DNA from 2 places in the Kribbella sp. NPDC050124 genome. Region 1 is predicted to be linked to the other one. Evidence: riboswitches for the same ligand, from Rfam matches in the RefSeq annotation. Region 1 holds a riboswitch; the other holds the start of a gene.
What was found. Region 1 has a riboswitch for glycine ahead of ACIBL3_RS35780 (L-serine ammonia-lyase). Riboswitches for the same ligand answer to the same signal wherever they lie in the genome.
Positions count from the first base shown of each region.

Region 1 (6,913 bases):
GGCTTCCGGGATCCCGCGTCGCCGCGCAGCGTCCTTGATCAGCGCCAGATCCTCAGGATCCGCGTAGACGTTCGTGCGCTTCATCGACATGTACCAACCCTAACACATGCACATGCCCGATCAGAGCCCGAGCTTGTCGAGGATTGCGGTGAGGACTCCGCCTAGCGTCGGCGGGTCCGGGTCCTCGGGGTCGTTCGGCGTGGTCGGTGGGTCCGTGGGGGTTGTGGGCGGCGGGTCGTTCGTGGTCGGCGGCTGGGTGGGCTGCGTCGTGGGGTTGCCGGTCGTCGTGGTGGTGGTGGGCTTCGGCGGCAGCTTGGTGGCCGGCGGTTGGGTCGACTCCTGGTGGTCAACCAGTTCCGGAGTCGGCTTCGGCGTCAGGCCTGGAGTGGCAGGTTGCTGACCGTCGGTCGGGACGCCGACCGGCGCCGTTGTCGTTGTCGAGGGCAACGGCGGGGTCTCGCCGGGAGTCGGCGGCTGCGTCGGGACCGGTGTCTCGGAGCCGCGCGGGACGGTCGGGCCGCTGGTCGGGATCCGGGTCGGCTCGAGGCCGGCGACCGGGTTGGCCGGTTCCGGGCCGCCGCCTGGGAGGGGCAGGAAGGCGGCGCCGATCCGGGGACCGCCGAGCAGGGCGATCAGCACCAGGACGGCATACAGGAGCAGTAGCCCGCCTGCCGCGAACCGGGCCTGGCGCAGCCGCTGACGGTTCTGCCAGGGCGGACGGGCGATCGCGGCAGAAGTCGGTCTCACAAGTCCCGCAGGTTATCGGCTGATCCAGCGCTTGAAACAGCCCTTGGAAGAAATTCCACGCTAGATCGCAATGATTGGGCATTTCCGTTCCGTTACGCATTCGTAGAATTGCAGTGAGTTAGCTGATGACGCGCCAATCGACCGGACAGCCCGGCATCTCGTGTGGAAGCCTGCTCTCATGTCTGCACTGGTGCTGCTGCACGGCCTCGGAGCCAACGGCCGGGTCTGGGACGCCTGGCCGCAACCGCGGTTCGCCCCCGACCTGCCCGGACACGGCTCGGCCGCCGCGCTGCCGTCGTACACCTTCGGCTCGATGGCCGCCGCGGTCGCCGAGACCCTCCCGGTACGGCGTGGCGTCGTCATCGTCGGCCACTCACTCGGCGGCGTGATCGCCCTCGAACTGGCGAGCGGCCGGTACGGCATCGACGTCGATCGGGTCGTCGCGGTCGGCGTGAAGGTCGCCTGGTCCGACGACGATCTGGGCCGGGCGGCCGCGCTGGCGCAGAAGCCGATCGCGTGGTTCGACACCCGGGAGGACGCGGCCGCGCGGTTCCTCAAGGTCTCCGGGCTGCAGGGACTGGCCGACCCGAGCGACCCGGTGGTCGAGCACGGCCTGGCCGAGGTCGATGGACGCTGGCGACTGGCCATGGACCCCGGCACGTTCGGCGTCGGCGCCCCGGACATGCCGAAACTCATCGCGGACTGCAAGGCCGACCTCGTGCTGGCCCGCGGCGAGCACGACCCGATGAACACCGACGACCAGCTCCGCGCCCTGCACGACCAGGTCGTCGTCTACCCGGGACTCGGGCACAACGCCCACGTCGAGGACGCGGATCTGCTCAGCACTCGATGACGTTGACGGCCAGGCCGCCGCGGGACGTCTCCTTGTACTTGATCTTCATGTCGGCGCCGGTCTCGCGCATCGTCTTGATCACCTTGTCCAGGGTGACGACGTGCACCCCGTCGCCGTGCATGGCCATCCGGGCCGCGTTGATCGCCTTCACCGAGGCCATCGCGTTGCGCTCGATACACGGGATCTGCACCAGCCCGCCGACCGGGTCGCAGGTCAGGCCGAGGTTGTGCTCCATGGCGATCTCAGCCGCGTTCTCGACCTGGAGCGGCGTGCCGCCGAGCACCTCGCACAAGCCGGCCGCGGCCATCGAGCAGGCCGAGCCGACCTCGCCCTGGCAACCGACCTCGGCGCCGGAGATCGAGGCGTTCTCCTTGTACAGCACCCCGATCGCGCCGGCAGTCAGCAGGAACCGGACGGCGCCGTCGTCGGTCGCCCCCGGCACGAACCGCCGGTAATAGTGCAGAACGGCGGGGATGATGCCGGCAGCACCGTTCGTCGGCGCGGTGACGATCCGGCCGCCGGACGCGTTCTGCTCGTTCACCGCGAGTGCGAACAGGTTGACCCAGTCCATCACCTTGAGCGGATCCACGGACCACGGATCCCGGGACAGCTTCTGGTGCAGCGCGTGCGCCCGCCGCGGCACCTTCAGGCCACCGGGCAGGATCCCCTCGGTCTCGCAGCCCTCGCGGACACAGTCCTGCATCACCTGCCAGATCCGCAGCAGGCCGTCGTGGATCTCGCCCTCGGTCCGCCAGGCCAACTCGTTCGCGAGCATCACCTCGCTGATCGACAGCTGCGACTCACGGCAGCGGTCGAGCAGTTCGGCGCCGGTGGTGAAGTGGTACTTCAGCGACGTGGTGTCCGCCACGATCCGGTCCCCGGCGGCCGCGTTCTCGTCGACCACGAAGCCGCCGCCGACCGAGTAGTACGTCCGTTCCCGCAGTACGTCGCCGTCCGCCGTACGGGCCGTGAACATCATCCCGTTGGGGTGGTACGGCAGCGCCTTGCGCCGGTGCATGGTCAGGTCGGTGTTCTCGTCGAAACCGATCTCGTGCACGCCGGCGAGCAGCAGCCTGCCGCGCTCGCGGATCGTCTCGACCCGGGCGTCGACGGAGTGCGTGATCACAGTCTCGGGGTCCGCGCCCTCGAGTCCGAGCAGCACGGCCTTGTTGCTGCCGTGGCCGTGGCCGGTCGCGCCGAGTGAGCCGAAGAGCTGGGCCTCGACTCTCGCCGTCCGGGCCAGCAGCCCGTCGTCGGCGAGGCCGAGTGCGAAGGTACGGGCGGCGCGCATCGGACCCACCGTGTGGGAGCTCGACGGGCCGATCCCGATACTGAACAGATCGAAGACGCTGATCGCCATCGTGTGGAGGTTCCTTCCGGTCGCCGTTGACCGTTGGTGTCCTCCCCGCTCTGTTGGGCCGATGCCTTCCAGAGGTGCCTCGCCCGTGCGGTGAAGGTGCCTGAGAGATTCTTGGGGAGAGTTGCTCCTACGGCGCCCAAGTCGTGCTTGGGACTCTCCCGCACGGGTTCATGCGGCTGTTGAGTTGACTGACGTCCGTGACGGTACGGCGGCCTCACCGCCGACGTCAATCCGGCCCGTGCGGACCGCCCAGATCTCGAAGAACCAGGTGAACAGTGGGGGAACGCTCGCTGCCAGCGCGGCCAGGGTGACCGGCCAGGACCAGCGCAGCGGGCCACGCACGACCAGCACGGTGAGCACGTAGACGATGAAGATGCCGCCGTGGATCGGGCCGAAGATCTTCACCCCGAGCTCGTTGTCGGACAGCACGTACTTGAACAACATCCCGATCAGCAGTCCGGTCCAGGAGACCGCTTCCGCGATCGCGACCCACCGGAACCACACCGCGTGCTTTGTACTCATCAGCGACCGACCCTAACAAGTCCCCCAAGGCGCGCCCGGGGTCGGCCGAGGGGTCGTCCCCGATGTGGTCGAGCAAGCGGTTGCCGAGGATCGAGGGAGTTTCCGCAGGCAGGAGATCTCCCGTATGAGATTGAGACAACGCGCCCTTGCGTCCGCAGTGGCGTTGGGTGTCGCGACCGCCGGACTCGTGACGCTTCCGGTGTCGGCAACCGAGGCGAAGACCCAGTTGCAGTGGACCGACTGCAAGCCGGAAGGCAACGACAAACCGGAGGTGGTGAAGGGCTCGCAGTGCGCAACCCTCCAGGTCCCGGTCGACTGGCGGGACCCGGACGGACCCACGTTCGGTCTCGCGGTCGCCCGCCGTACGGCGAAGAACCCGAGCGACCGCGTCGGCGTGCTGATGTGGGGCCCAGGAGGTCCCGGTGACTCCGGTGTCGACCGGGTCAAGACCGGGATGAGCCGGTTCAGTCAGCGGGTGCAGGACCGGTTCGACGTCGTCAGCTTCGATCCGCGCGGCATCTCCCGGAGCAACCCGGTGAAGTGCTCGGCCGCCCTGCTGGCCAAGCAGCCGTCGCCGATCATCAAGAACCAGGCCGAGTTCGCCGCGACGATCCGCTACAACCGCGATCTGGCCGCTGACTGCCGGTCCAACACCGGGCCGGTCTTCGACCACCTCGACACCTGGCAGACGCTTCGGGACGTGGACGCGCTTCGCGCCGCGCTGGGTGAGTCGGCGATCTCCTTCCACGGCAGCTCGTACGGGACGCTGCTCGGGGCGCAGTACGCCGAGACGTACCCGAAGCGGGTCCGGGCGATGGTCGTGGAGAGCGTGGTCGACCACAGTGCCGACTCCGCGAAGTCGTTCCTCGACTCGCAGGCATGGGCGGCTCAGGACTCGTTCGACGAGTTCGTGAAGTGGTGCCAGGGTGCAACGACCTGCGCGCTGCACGGTCGGGACGTCCACGCGTTGTGGGTGGATCTGCTGGCTCGGGCCGATCGCGGCGAGGTGCCCGATCCGCAAAGGCCGACGCTGCCGATCACGCCGTACTGGCTGAGCTTCAACGTGTTCCGCGCGCTCTACGGACCGCGGTGGACCGACCTGGCGACCATGCTGAAGACGCTCGACGCCAGCGCGCCGCCGACCGGGCAGCCGCCGGTCCCGACCGGCCTGGCCTCGAACACGCTCGCGGTGTTCTGCCAGGACTGGAACCTGCCGGTCCGCAACTACCAGGAGTACGCCGGTCTGCTCGCACGACTGGCCCGGGACAACCCGGACATGCGGTACCCCGGCCAGCTGATGGCCGTCTCGAGGTGCCTCGGCCTGCCGGCGGCGGACAACCCGCAGCACCGGCTGAAGGTCCGCGACCTGGCCGACCCGATCCTGCTGATCAACGCGCGCCACGACCCGGCCACGGGCTACAACTGGGCGCGCAGCGTGGAACGCCAGCTCGGCCGGTACGGCGTTCTGCTCACCTACGAGGGCTGGGGGCACGGCAGCTACAACAGCAGCCCGTGCATGCAGGACACCGTCGACGCCTACCTGCTCACGCTCGACGCCCCGAAGCGCGGGACCAGCTGCCCCGCCGTACCGCCGGCGTAGGTACTGCCCCGGGCAGGCATCTCCCAACCAGACGCCTGCCCGGGAGTCGTCAGACCGGTACTCCGGTCACCTCGAGCACGCGGTCGAGGTGGTCGCCGCGGACCATCCGGCCCGACAGCAAGCGGAGCTCGGCGCAGGCGGTCTCGAGTGCCTGCGGCTGGGATCGGCAGTTGTCGACGTACCAGAACGGGTCGTCGGGCTGCGGATCGTCGGCGTCGTCGATGTCGGCGTACCAATGCCGGTCGCCGCAGTGCACCACGCGCACGCGCAGGTTCATGTCACTACCCCCGTGTCCCCAGGAAATCCGGAGTCCCCCCGGGCTCCAGTTGGCCGGCTCGGCCCCGGCGCGTGGTCGCGGCCCCCCACTGCCACGCGCCGGGCCGAGTTCGACCCTCCCCCGCTCGCTACATCGTTGCCGACGGCCTCGGTGTTACTGCTTGTGACGAATAATTTTGGGTGATTCCGCGGCTACCGCGCGTTCAGGTCGTGTCTGACGGTCCAGCGCCGTCGCGAGCAGGTGCTCGGTGCGGTAGCTCGGCGTGCTGGAGTGAAGGCCTCGATGTGGTTTCATCGTGGCCTTTGCTCCAGTGCGGCGAGATGCCGTGCCGAGTGCCGCGCAGTAGGCGCTGGACCGTCAGACACGGCCTAGGTGCGACTGGGTCCAGTTTTCGAGCCCGTCGGCGGTGATCGGGAGGTCGGCGGTGAGGATCTCGAGGCGGTCGGAGTGCACCACCACGTTGTCCTCGATCCGGATCCCGATCCCGCGCAGCTCCGGCGGCACGGTCTCGTCGTGCGGGTGGAAGTACAGCCCCGGCTCGACCGCCAGCGCCATCCCGGCCTCGATCTCGCCGGCGAAGTAGGCCTCCGGCCGGGACGCGTCACAGTCGTGCACGTCCAGGCCGATGTAGTGCCCGGTGCCGCAGACGATGTACCGGCGGTGCTGCTGGCCGTCCGGGCCGAGCAACTCGTCCAGGGACACGTCCAGGAGGCCCCAATCCCGCAGCCCTTCGGCCAGCGTGCGCAGTGCAGCGTACTGGAAGGCCCGGTACGGCGCTCCGACCTTGACGGCCTCAAGTGACGCCAGTTGCGCCTTGTGCACGAGGTCGTACACCTGGCGCTGGGCGTCGGTGAACTCGCCCGTCGCCGGGAAGGTCCGGGTCACGTCGGCGGTGTAGAGCGTCCGGGTTTCGACACCGGCGTCGAGCAGGATCACGTCGCCCTCGTTCACCGGGCCGTCGTTGCGGACCCAGTGCAGCACCGGCGCATGCTTGCCAGCAGCAACGATCGAGGCGTACCCGACGCCGTTGCCGGCGGTCCGCGCGCGCCGGTCGAAGGTGCCCTGCAGCCACCGCTCACCGCCGCCGCGGATGGCCTCCGGCAGCTCCTTCGCGACGTCGCCGAACGCGAGCACGCTGGCCGCGACGGCCTCGCGCAGCTGGTCCAGCTCCCAGTCGTCCTTGATCCGGCGCAGCTCGGCCAGCGTCTGGCGCAGCGAGTTCCCGTCCGTCGGCGAGGTCCGGACCAGCGCGTCCAGCAGCGGCTCGACCCCCGGCGTCGACAGCATGAACGGCACGGCGCCGCGCACCGCGGTCGGCAGTTCCTCGATCGGGCGGCAGGCGATCTGCAACGCGTCCGACCAGTCCTTCAGCCCCGGCACCGGGCCGACCCACAGCTCGCCGTCGCGCGCGTTGGCGAAGAAGTCGGCCTCGTCCGGCCCAGCCGTCTCCCGCAGGTACAGCGTCGAGTCGCCGTCTGCCGAGATCACCAGTACGGCGCCCTCGGCCTGGCAGCCGGTCAGCCAGACGAAGTCGCTGTCCGCCCGGAACGCGTA
Region 1 covers NZ_JBITJU010000022.1:28,096-35,008, reverse strand. The annotation lists gene ACIBL3_RS35795 (CopG family transcriptional regulator) at 1-90, opposite strand, end outside; gene ACIBL3_RS35790 (hypothetical protein) at 121-747, opposite strand; gene ACIBL3_RS35785 (alpha/beta fold hydrolase) at 926-1,600, shown strand; gene ACIBL3_RS35780 (L-serine ammonia-lyase) at 1,587-2,960, opposite strand; glycine riboswitch at 3,039-3,131, opposite strand; gene ACIBL3_RS35775 (DUF3817 domain-containing protein) at 3,129-3,482, opposite strand; gene ACIBL3_RS35770 (alpha/beta hydrolase) at 3,607-5,082, shown strand; gene ACIBL3_RS35765 (hypothetical protein) at 5,132-5,359, opposite strand; gene ACIBL3_RS35760 (aminopeptidase P family protein) at 5,717-6,913, opposite strand, start outside.

Region 2 (6,913 bases), on a different contig from region 1:
GGTCGCCGCCACCGGTCCGGGGATCAAGGCAGTGGTGGACGACGCGAAGGACGCCGACAAGGAAGGCCGGCTGCTCGACGTCGACCTGCAGCAGCTGGTCAACGGCCTGTGGACGTCCGGCGCGGAGGCGATCTCGGTGAACGGCCACCGGCTCACCTCGATGACCGCGATCCGCGGCGCCGGCAGTGCGATCACCGTCGACTACAGCTCGCTGACCCCGCCGTACACGGTGCTCGCGATCGGGGACACCGCGACCATGCCGGCCCGGTTCGCGCAGAGCTCGGGCGGCCAGTGGATGCAGTACCTGGTCAGCAACTTCGATGTCCGGATGACGATCACGACGGAGGACTCCTTGCTGGTGCCGGCCGATGCGACCATCGCGTTGCGCTACGCGAAGGTGGGACCGAGATGATCGCCGTACTCGGGCTGGTGATCGGCGTCGTGGTCGGCCTGCTGGTCGCGCCCGACGTCCCCGAATGGGCCCAGCCGTACCTGCCGATCGCGGTGGTGGCGGCGCTGGACGCGGTGTTCGGGGCGCTGCGCGCGTTCCTGGACGGGATCTTCGACGACAAGGTCTTCGTCGTCTCGTTCATCTCCAACGTGCTGATCGCGGCGCTGATCGTCTACCTGGGCGACCAGCTCGGCGTCGGCTCCCAGCTGTCCACGGGCGTGGTCGTCGTCCTGGGCATCCGGATCTTCACCAACATGGCGGCGATCCGCCGGCACATCTTCAGGGCCTGACATGACTGACGAGACACCGGACCCCAAGCCCGAGCCGAAGCCCGACGCCGAGCCCGCGGCCAAGCCCGAGGTCGAGCCTGAGGTGAAGGCCGAGGCCAAGCCCGAGGTGGAGGCCGAGGCCAAGCCCGAGGTGGAGGCCGAGGCCAAGCCCGAGGTGAAGCTCGAGGTGGAGGCCGAGGTGAAGGCCGAGCCGGTCGCGGAGCCGGAGCTGCCGGCCGAGCCGACGCCGATGCCGCAGCCGAAGAAGCCGCGGCCGCCGAACCTGGCCTGGCGCCGGCTGAAGGCCGGCTTCAAGCCGTCGCGCGGCCAGGCGATCGTCGCCGTCGTGCTCGCGCTGGTCGCCTGCATGGCGGTCGTCCAGGTCCGGGTGAACCGGGCCGACGACGGCTACCAGAACGCCCGCCGCGAGGACCTGATCGCGATCCTGGACGGCCTCGGCCAGAACACCCGCCGGCTGGAGAGCGAGATCGCCGAGCTGGAGGAGCGCAAGAACACCCTCGAGTCCAGCGCGGACAAGGCGCAGACCGCCCGCGAGCAGGCCGAGGCGCAGGTCCGGGTGCTCGGCATCCTGGCCGGCACCCTGCCGGCCCAGGGCCCGGGGGTACGGATCACGCTGAACGACCCCGAGGGCAAGATGACCTCCAGCAACCTGCTGGACGCGATCGAGGAGCTGCGCGACGCCGGGGCGGAGGCGATCCAGATCAACGGCTCGGTCCGGGTGGTGGCCAGCACCGACTTCGTCGACGACTCGCCCGGCATCCGGATCGACGGCCAGAAGGTCACCTCGCCGTACGTGATCGAGGCGATCGGCGAGTCGCACAACCTGGCCGAGGCGGCCAACTTCCCCGGTGGCCTGGTCAGTGAGGTGACCGGTCCGCAGGTGGGCGGAACGGCCGAGGTGAACGAGCTGCCGCAGGTGTCGATCACCGCCTTGCACGCGCCCGAGGAGCATCGTTACGCTCGCCCGGCGCCTAGCCCGACCAAGTAGCTGACGGACAGATCTGTACTTGAGCGAAAGAGGAACAAAGGTGTACCCCGAAGACCTGAAGTACACGGCCGAGCACGAGTGGGTGAAGGCCGACGGCGACGGACCGGTGCGGGTCGGCATCACCGACTTCGCGCAGGACGCTCTCGGCGACATCGTGTACGTGCAGCTGCCCGACGTCGGCAGCAAGGTGCGAGCCGGCGACGCCTGCGGCGAGCTGGAGTCGACCAAGAGTGTGAGCGACCTGTTCGCCCCGGTGAACGGCACCGTGACCGCGGTGAACGAGTCCCTGGCCGACCAGCCCGACCTGGTCAACACCGACCCGTACGGCGAGGGCTGGCTGCTCGACATCGAGGTCGAGGACGCCGAGGAGGTCGAGGCGCTGATGGACGCCGAGACCTACCAGGGCCAGCTCGACCAGAACTGAGTTCCACGGCCGCCGAGTGCCTGGGCACCGCCCGTCACCGGCTTGGCGGCTCCTGATAGGTTGGCCGGACCTCAACCGCTGGTAGAGGGTTGAGGTCCGGGTTGTGGCGTCCACACTTGTTCATACGGGGTCTATCGAAAACGTCGCCGGACCGCCGGCGATCGGGAGGATCACAGCATGCCGTTCTGCAACCAGTGCGGGCACGAGAACTCCGAGGGCAGCCGGTTCTGCTCGCAGTGCGGAGCGATGCTCCCTGGCGCGGACCGCCCGGCGGCAACCCCGGCAGCACCCGGCGTCACTCCCGGTGTCACCGACACCGCGATGCTCACCCCGATCGGCGTCGAGCCCGAGCCCGCCGGCACCGGTGAGCCGCTGTCGCCCGACGACGAGGCCGCGGTCGGCGCGCTGCCGGCCGGGTCCGCGCTGCTGATCGTCCAGCGCGGTCCGAACGCGGGCAGCCGGTTCCTGCTCGACGTCGACGTGGTCACCGCCGGCCGGCACCCGGACAGCGACATCTTCCTCGACGACGTGACCGTGTCGCGCCGGCACGCGGAGTTCCGCCGGGACGCGTACGGCGTGAAGGTCCGCGACGTCGGCAGCCTGAACGGCACCTACGTGAACCGCGACCGGATCGACGAGGTCCAGCTCAACAACGGCGACGAGGTCCAGATCGGCAAGTACCGGCTGGTCTACTACGCCAGTGGCCAAGCCTGAGCCGTCCGCCGAAGGCCCTGCTGAGGGCAGGGGGATCGGTGCGGTGCTGCAGCTGCTGCAGGCCGAGTTCGACGGTGTCACCATCTCCAAGATCCGCTTCCTGGAGGCCGAGGGGCTGGTGACACCTGCCCGGACCGCGTCGGGCTACCGCAAGTTCAGCGCCGCCGACGTCGACCGGCTGCGGTACGTACTGACCGCGCAGCGCGACCAGTACCTGCCGCTGCGCATCATCAAGGAGCACCTCGCCGCGATGGACCGCGGCCTCCGCCCGGCGGCCGTGGGCCCGCCGGTGGCCCCGAGCTCGCTGCCGGAGACCCCCGGGCTGCCGGCCGCCGAGGACTTCGGTGCCTACGGCACCGAGCTCAAGCTGACCCGGGACGAGCTGCGAGCGGCGGCCGGTGTCGAGGCCGAGCTGCTCGACCAGCTGGAGAACCACGGGCTGGTGGTGGCCCGCGGCAACCACTACGACGGCGACGCGATTCTGGTCGCCAAGCTGGCCGGCGAGTTCGCCGGCTACGGGATCGAGCCGCGGCACCTGCGCCTGTTCCGTACGGCGGCCGACCGCGAGGCCGGCCTGATCGAGCAGGTCACCGGGCCGCGCCGTACCGGCCAGACCGAGGAGCTTGCGGCGCTCGCCGTCCGGTTGCACGCGGCGCTGGTCCGCTCCCGCCTGCCTCGCTGAGCCTGACTTGTCCCCAGAGTTGTCCCCAGAGTTGTCCACTGTGTTATCCACCGGCGCACCCGTGGGACTGCCCGGGGCTGGCCCGCGGAGTAGGCTGAAGGTGTGCGCGAAGTCGACGTAATCGGAGTCCGGGTCGAGATGCCCTCGAGTCAGCCGATCGTGCTGCTCCGGGAGGTCGGGGGCGAGCGGTACCTGCCGATCTGGATCGGCGCGGCCGAGGCCAGCGCGATCGCTTTCGCCCAGCAGGGCATGGAACCACCCCGGCCACTGACGCACGACCTGTTCGCCGAGACCATCCGGGTGCTCGGGCACACCCTCAGCCAGGTCCGGATCGTGAACCTGACCGACGGCGTGTTCGAGGCGATCCTGGTGTTCGACGACAAGACCGAGATCTCCGCGCGGCCGTCGGACTCGATCGCGCTGGCGCTGCGCACCGGCACGCCGGTGTTCTGCGCCGAGGAGATCCTGGCCGAGGCCGGCATCCCGGTGCCGGAGAGTGAGACGGCCGGCGCCGACGAGGTGGAGGAGGAAGAAGAGGTCGAACGGTTCCGCGAGTTCCTCGACCAGGTGACCCCGGAAGACTTCGACAAGAGCTGACCTACTGACGAGTCAGCAGAGGCAGATTTGAACGGTCTGGTACAAGGCACGCAAGGTAACGATTGAGGTCAGGGTTGCGACACGCTCTCGGACCAGGGCGGTGATCGTTGACCCTCCCTGATCGGCGGCTTACCTTGAAGGAGTTGTGGGGTGTTGTCACTCCACGGATGTGACCCGTTCCAGTCGGTACCCAGGGAGGCTCAGGCGTGACACGCACCGGCGACACGGATCTGACGGCGCAGTCGACGTCCGAAGCGCACGCCGAGGCGGCCGCTGCCGCCGGCGTCCAGGGTCTGCTCTTCGACGACGACCTGCGGCCGATGCCGGAGGACGTCGGGTTCCGCGGGCCGACGGCCTGCGCCGCGGCCGGGATCACCTACCGTCAGCTCGACTACTGGGCCCGCACCGGCCTGGTCTCCCCGTCGGTTCGCCCGGCGACCGGCTCGGGCACGCAACGGCTGTACGGGTTCCGCGACGTCTTGTTGCTGAAAGTGATCAAGCGCCTCCTGGACGCCGGGATCTCGCTGCAGCAGATCCGGACCGCGATCGCGCACCTGAGCAAGCGCGGCATCGACGACCTGACCCAGATCACCCTGATGAGCGACGGCGCCTCGGTCTACATGTGCACCTCGCCGGACGAGGTGATCGATCTGCTGGCCGGCGGCCAGGGTGTGTTCGGGATCGCGCTCGGCGGCGTCTGGCGTGAGGTCGAGGGCTCGCTGTCCGAGCTCCCGACCGAGCGCGCCGACGGTCACGACGACGGCGACCAGCACGCGAACGACGAGCTCGCCGCCCGCCGCCGCGCCCGGATGACCGGCTGACCGACCCTGACCACAGAGCGCCCACTCACCGCGCGGTGTGTGGGCGACTTTGTTGTCACCCCCGGCCGCGGTCGCGTCTGCGCGCGGAGGCTGGTGACCGAAGTGTTCGGCGATTCCTGGTAGCCTCGGGACAGCCGTACACAGCACTCGGGAGAGACCCGTTGATCCGGGCGCCGAAGGGGCAATTCCTCCCCGGAACCTCTCAGGCCCATGGACCGAGTGCCACAGGCGACTCTGGAGCGCGCACCGGGCGTGACAGAGGGGGAGGCCACCGGCAGCACTGTCAGCAACGGAGCCTCTAGTGAACGACACGCCACAGGTCTCGGCCGCCTTCGCCGACCGTCACATCGGACCGCGCCCGGACGAGGTCGCGCGAATGGTCCAGCTTCTCGGGTACGACGACGTCGACGCGCTCGTGGACGCCGCCGTCCCGGCGTCGATCCGGTCCGCCGAGGCGCTCCGGCTCCCCGACCCGGCCTCCGAGGTCGACGCGCTGCACGAGCTGCGCGGGCTCGCGGCGCGCAACAACGTCGCCACCTCGATGATCGGCCAGGGGTACTACGGCACCTTCACCCCATCCGTCATCGTCCGCCGTCTGGTCGAGAACCCGGCCTGGTACACGGCCTACACGCCGTACCAGCCGGAGATCTCCCAGGGCCGGCTCGAGGCGCTGCTGAACTTCCAGACCGTGGTCTCCGACCTGACCGGGCTGCCGACCGCGAACGCGTCGCTGCTCGACGAGGGCACCGCGGCCGCCGAGGCGATGACGCTGGCGCACCGGTCCAACAAGAAGAGCAAGTCCGACCGGTTCCTGGTCGACGCGGACTGCTTCGCTCAGACCATCGCAGTAGTGCAGACCCGGGCCGAGGCGCTCGGCATCGAGGTCGTGGTCGCCGACACCACCGACGGCCTGCCCGAGGGTGACTTCTTCGGCTTCCTGGTGCAGTACCCGGGCGCCGGCGGACTCGTCCGCGACCTCAAGCCGCTGGTCGAAGCCGCGCACGAGCGCGACACCCTGGTCGCGGTCGCGTCCGACCTGCTCGCGCTGACGCTGCTCGAGGCGCCGGGTGAGGCCGGTGCCGACATCGTGATCGGGTCGTCGCAGCGCTTCGGCGTACCGCTGTTCTACGGTGGTCCGCACGCCGGCTTCATGTCCGTCCGCTCCGGTCTCGAGCGGTCGTTGCCGGGTCGCCTTGTCGGGGTGTCGGTCGACGCCGACGGCGCACCGGCGTACCGGCTGGCGCTGCAGACCCGCGAGCAGCACATCCGCCGCGAGAAGGCGACCTCGAACATCTGTACGGCGCAGGTCCTGCTGGCCGTGGTCGCGTCGATGTACGCCGTCTACCACGGGCCGGACGGCCTGAAGTCGATCGCCGCGCGCGTCCACGACTACGCCGGCAAGCTGGCCGCCTCCCTGCGCGCCGGTGGCGTGGAGGTTGTGCACGACAACTTCTTCGACACCGTGCTGGCCCGGGTCCCGGGTCGCGCCGCGGACGTGGTCGACGCCGCCCGGCAGAACGGGATCTGGCTGCGGCTCGTCGACGCCGACCACGTCGGCATCTCCTGCGACGAGAAGACCGACGCCCACGCGCTCCGGTCGGTCTGTGACGCCTTCGACCTGCGGTACGACGGCGCGCTCTCGGCGACCGCGTTGCCCGAGGCGGTGCGCCGTACGTCGGACTACCTGACGCACCCGGTCTTCAACACACACCGGTCCGAGACCGCGATGCTGCGGTACCTGCGCAAGCTGTCGGACTACGACTACGCGCTGGACCGCGGGATGATCCCGCTCGGCTCGTGCACGATGAAGCTCAACGCGACCACCGAGATGGAGCCGGTCACCTGGCCGGAGTTCGCCGACCTGCACCCGTTCGCGCCGGTCGAGGACGCGGCCGGGTACGTGAAGCTGATCGGCCAGCTGGAGCGCTGGCTGGCCGAGGTGACCG
Region 2 covers NZ_JBITJU010000002.1:405,458-412,370, forward strand. The annotation lists gene ACIBL3_RS08790 (DUF881 domain-containing protein) at 1-412, shown strand, start outside; gene ACIBL3_RS08795 (small basic family protein) at 409-741, shown strand; gene ACIBL3_RS08800 (DUF881 domain-containing protein) at 743-1,729, shown strand; gene gcvH (glycine cleavage system protein GcvH) at 1,770-2,153, shown strand; gene ACIBL3_RS08810 (FHA domain-containing protein) at 2,331-2,867, shown strand; gene ACIBL3_RS08815 (MerR family transcriptional regulator) at 2,854-3,549, shown strand; gene ACIBL3_RS08820 (bifunctional nuclease family protein) at 3,652-4,146, shown strand; gene ACIBL3_RS08825 (MerR family transcriptional regulator) at 4,353-4,967, shown strand; glycine riboswitch at 5,106-5,195, shown strand; gene gcvP (aminomethyl-transferring glycine dehydrogenase) at 5,344-6,913, shown strand, end outside.
Region 2: it holds a riboswitch for glycine, as region 1 does, so the genes downstream of both, gcvP (aminomethyl-transferring glycine dehydrogenase) here and ACIBL3_RS35780 (L-serine ammonia-lyase) in region 1, are expected to answer to the same signal.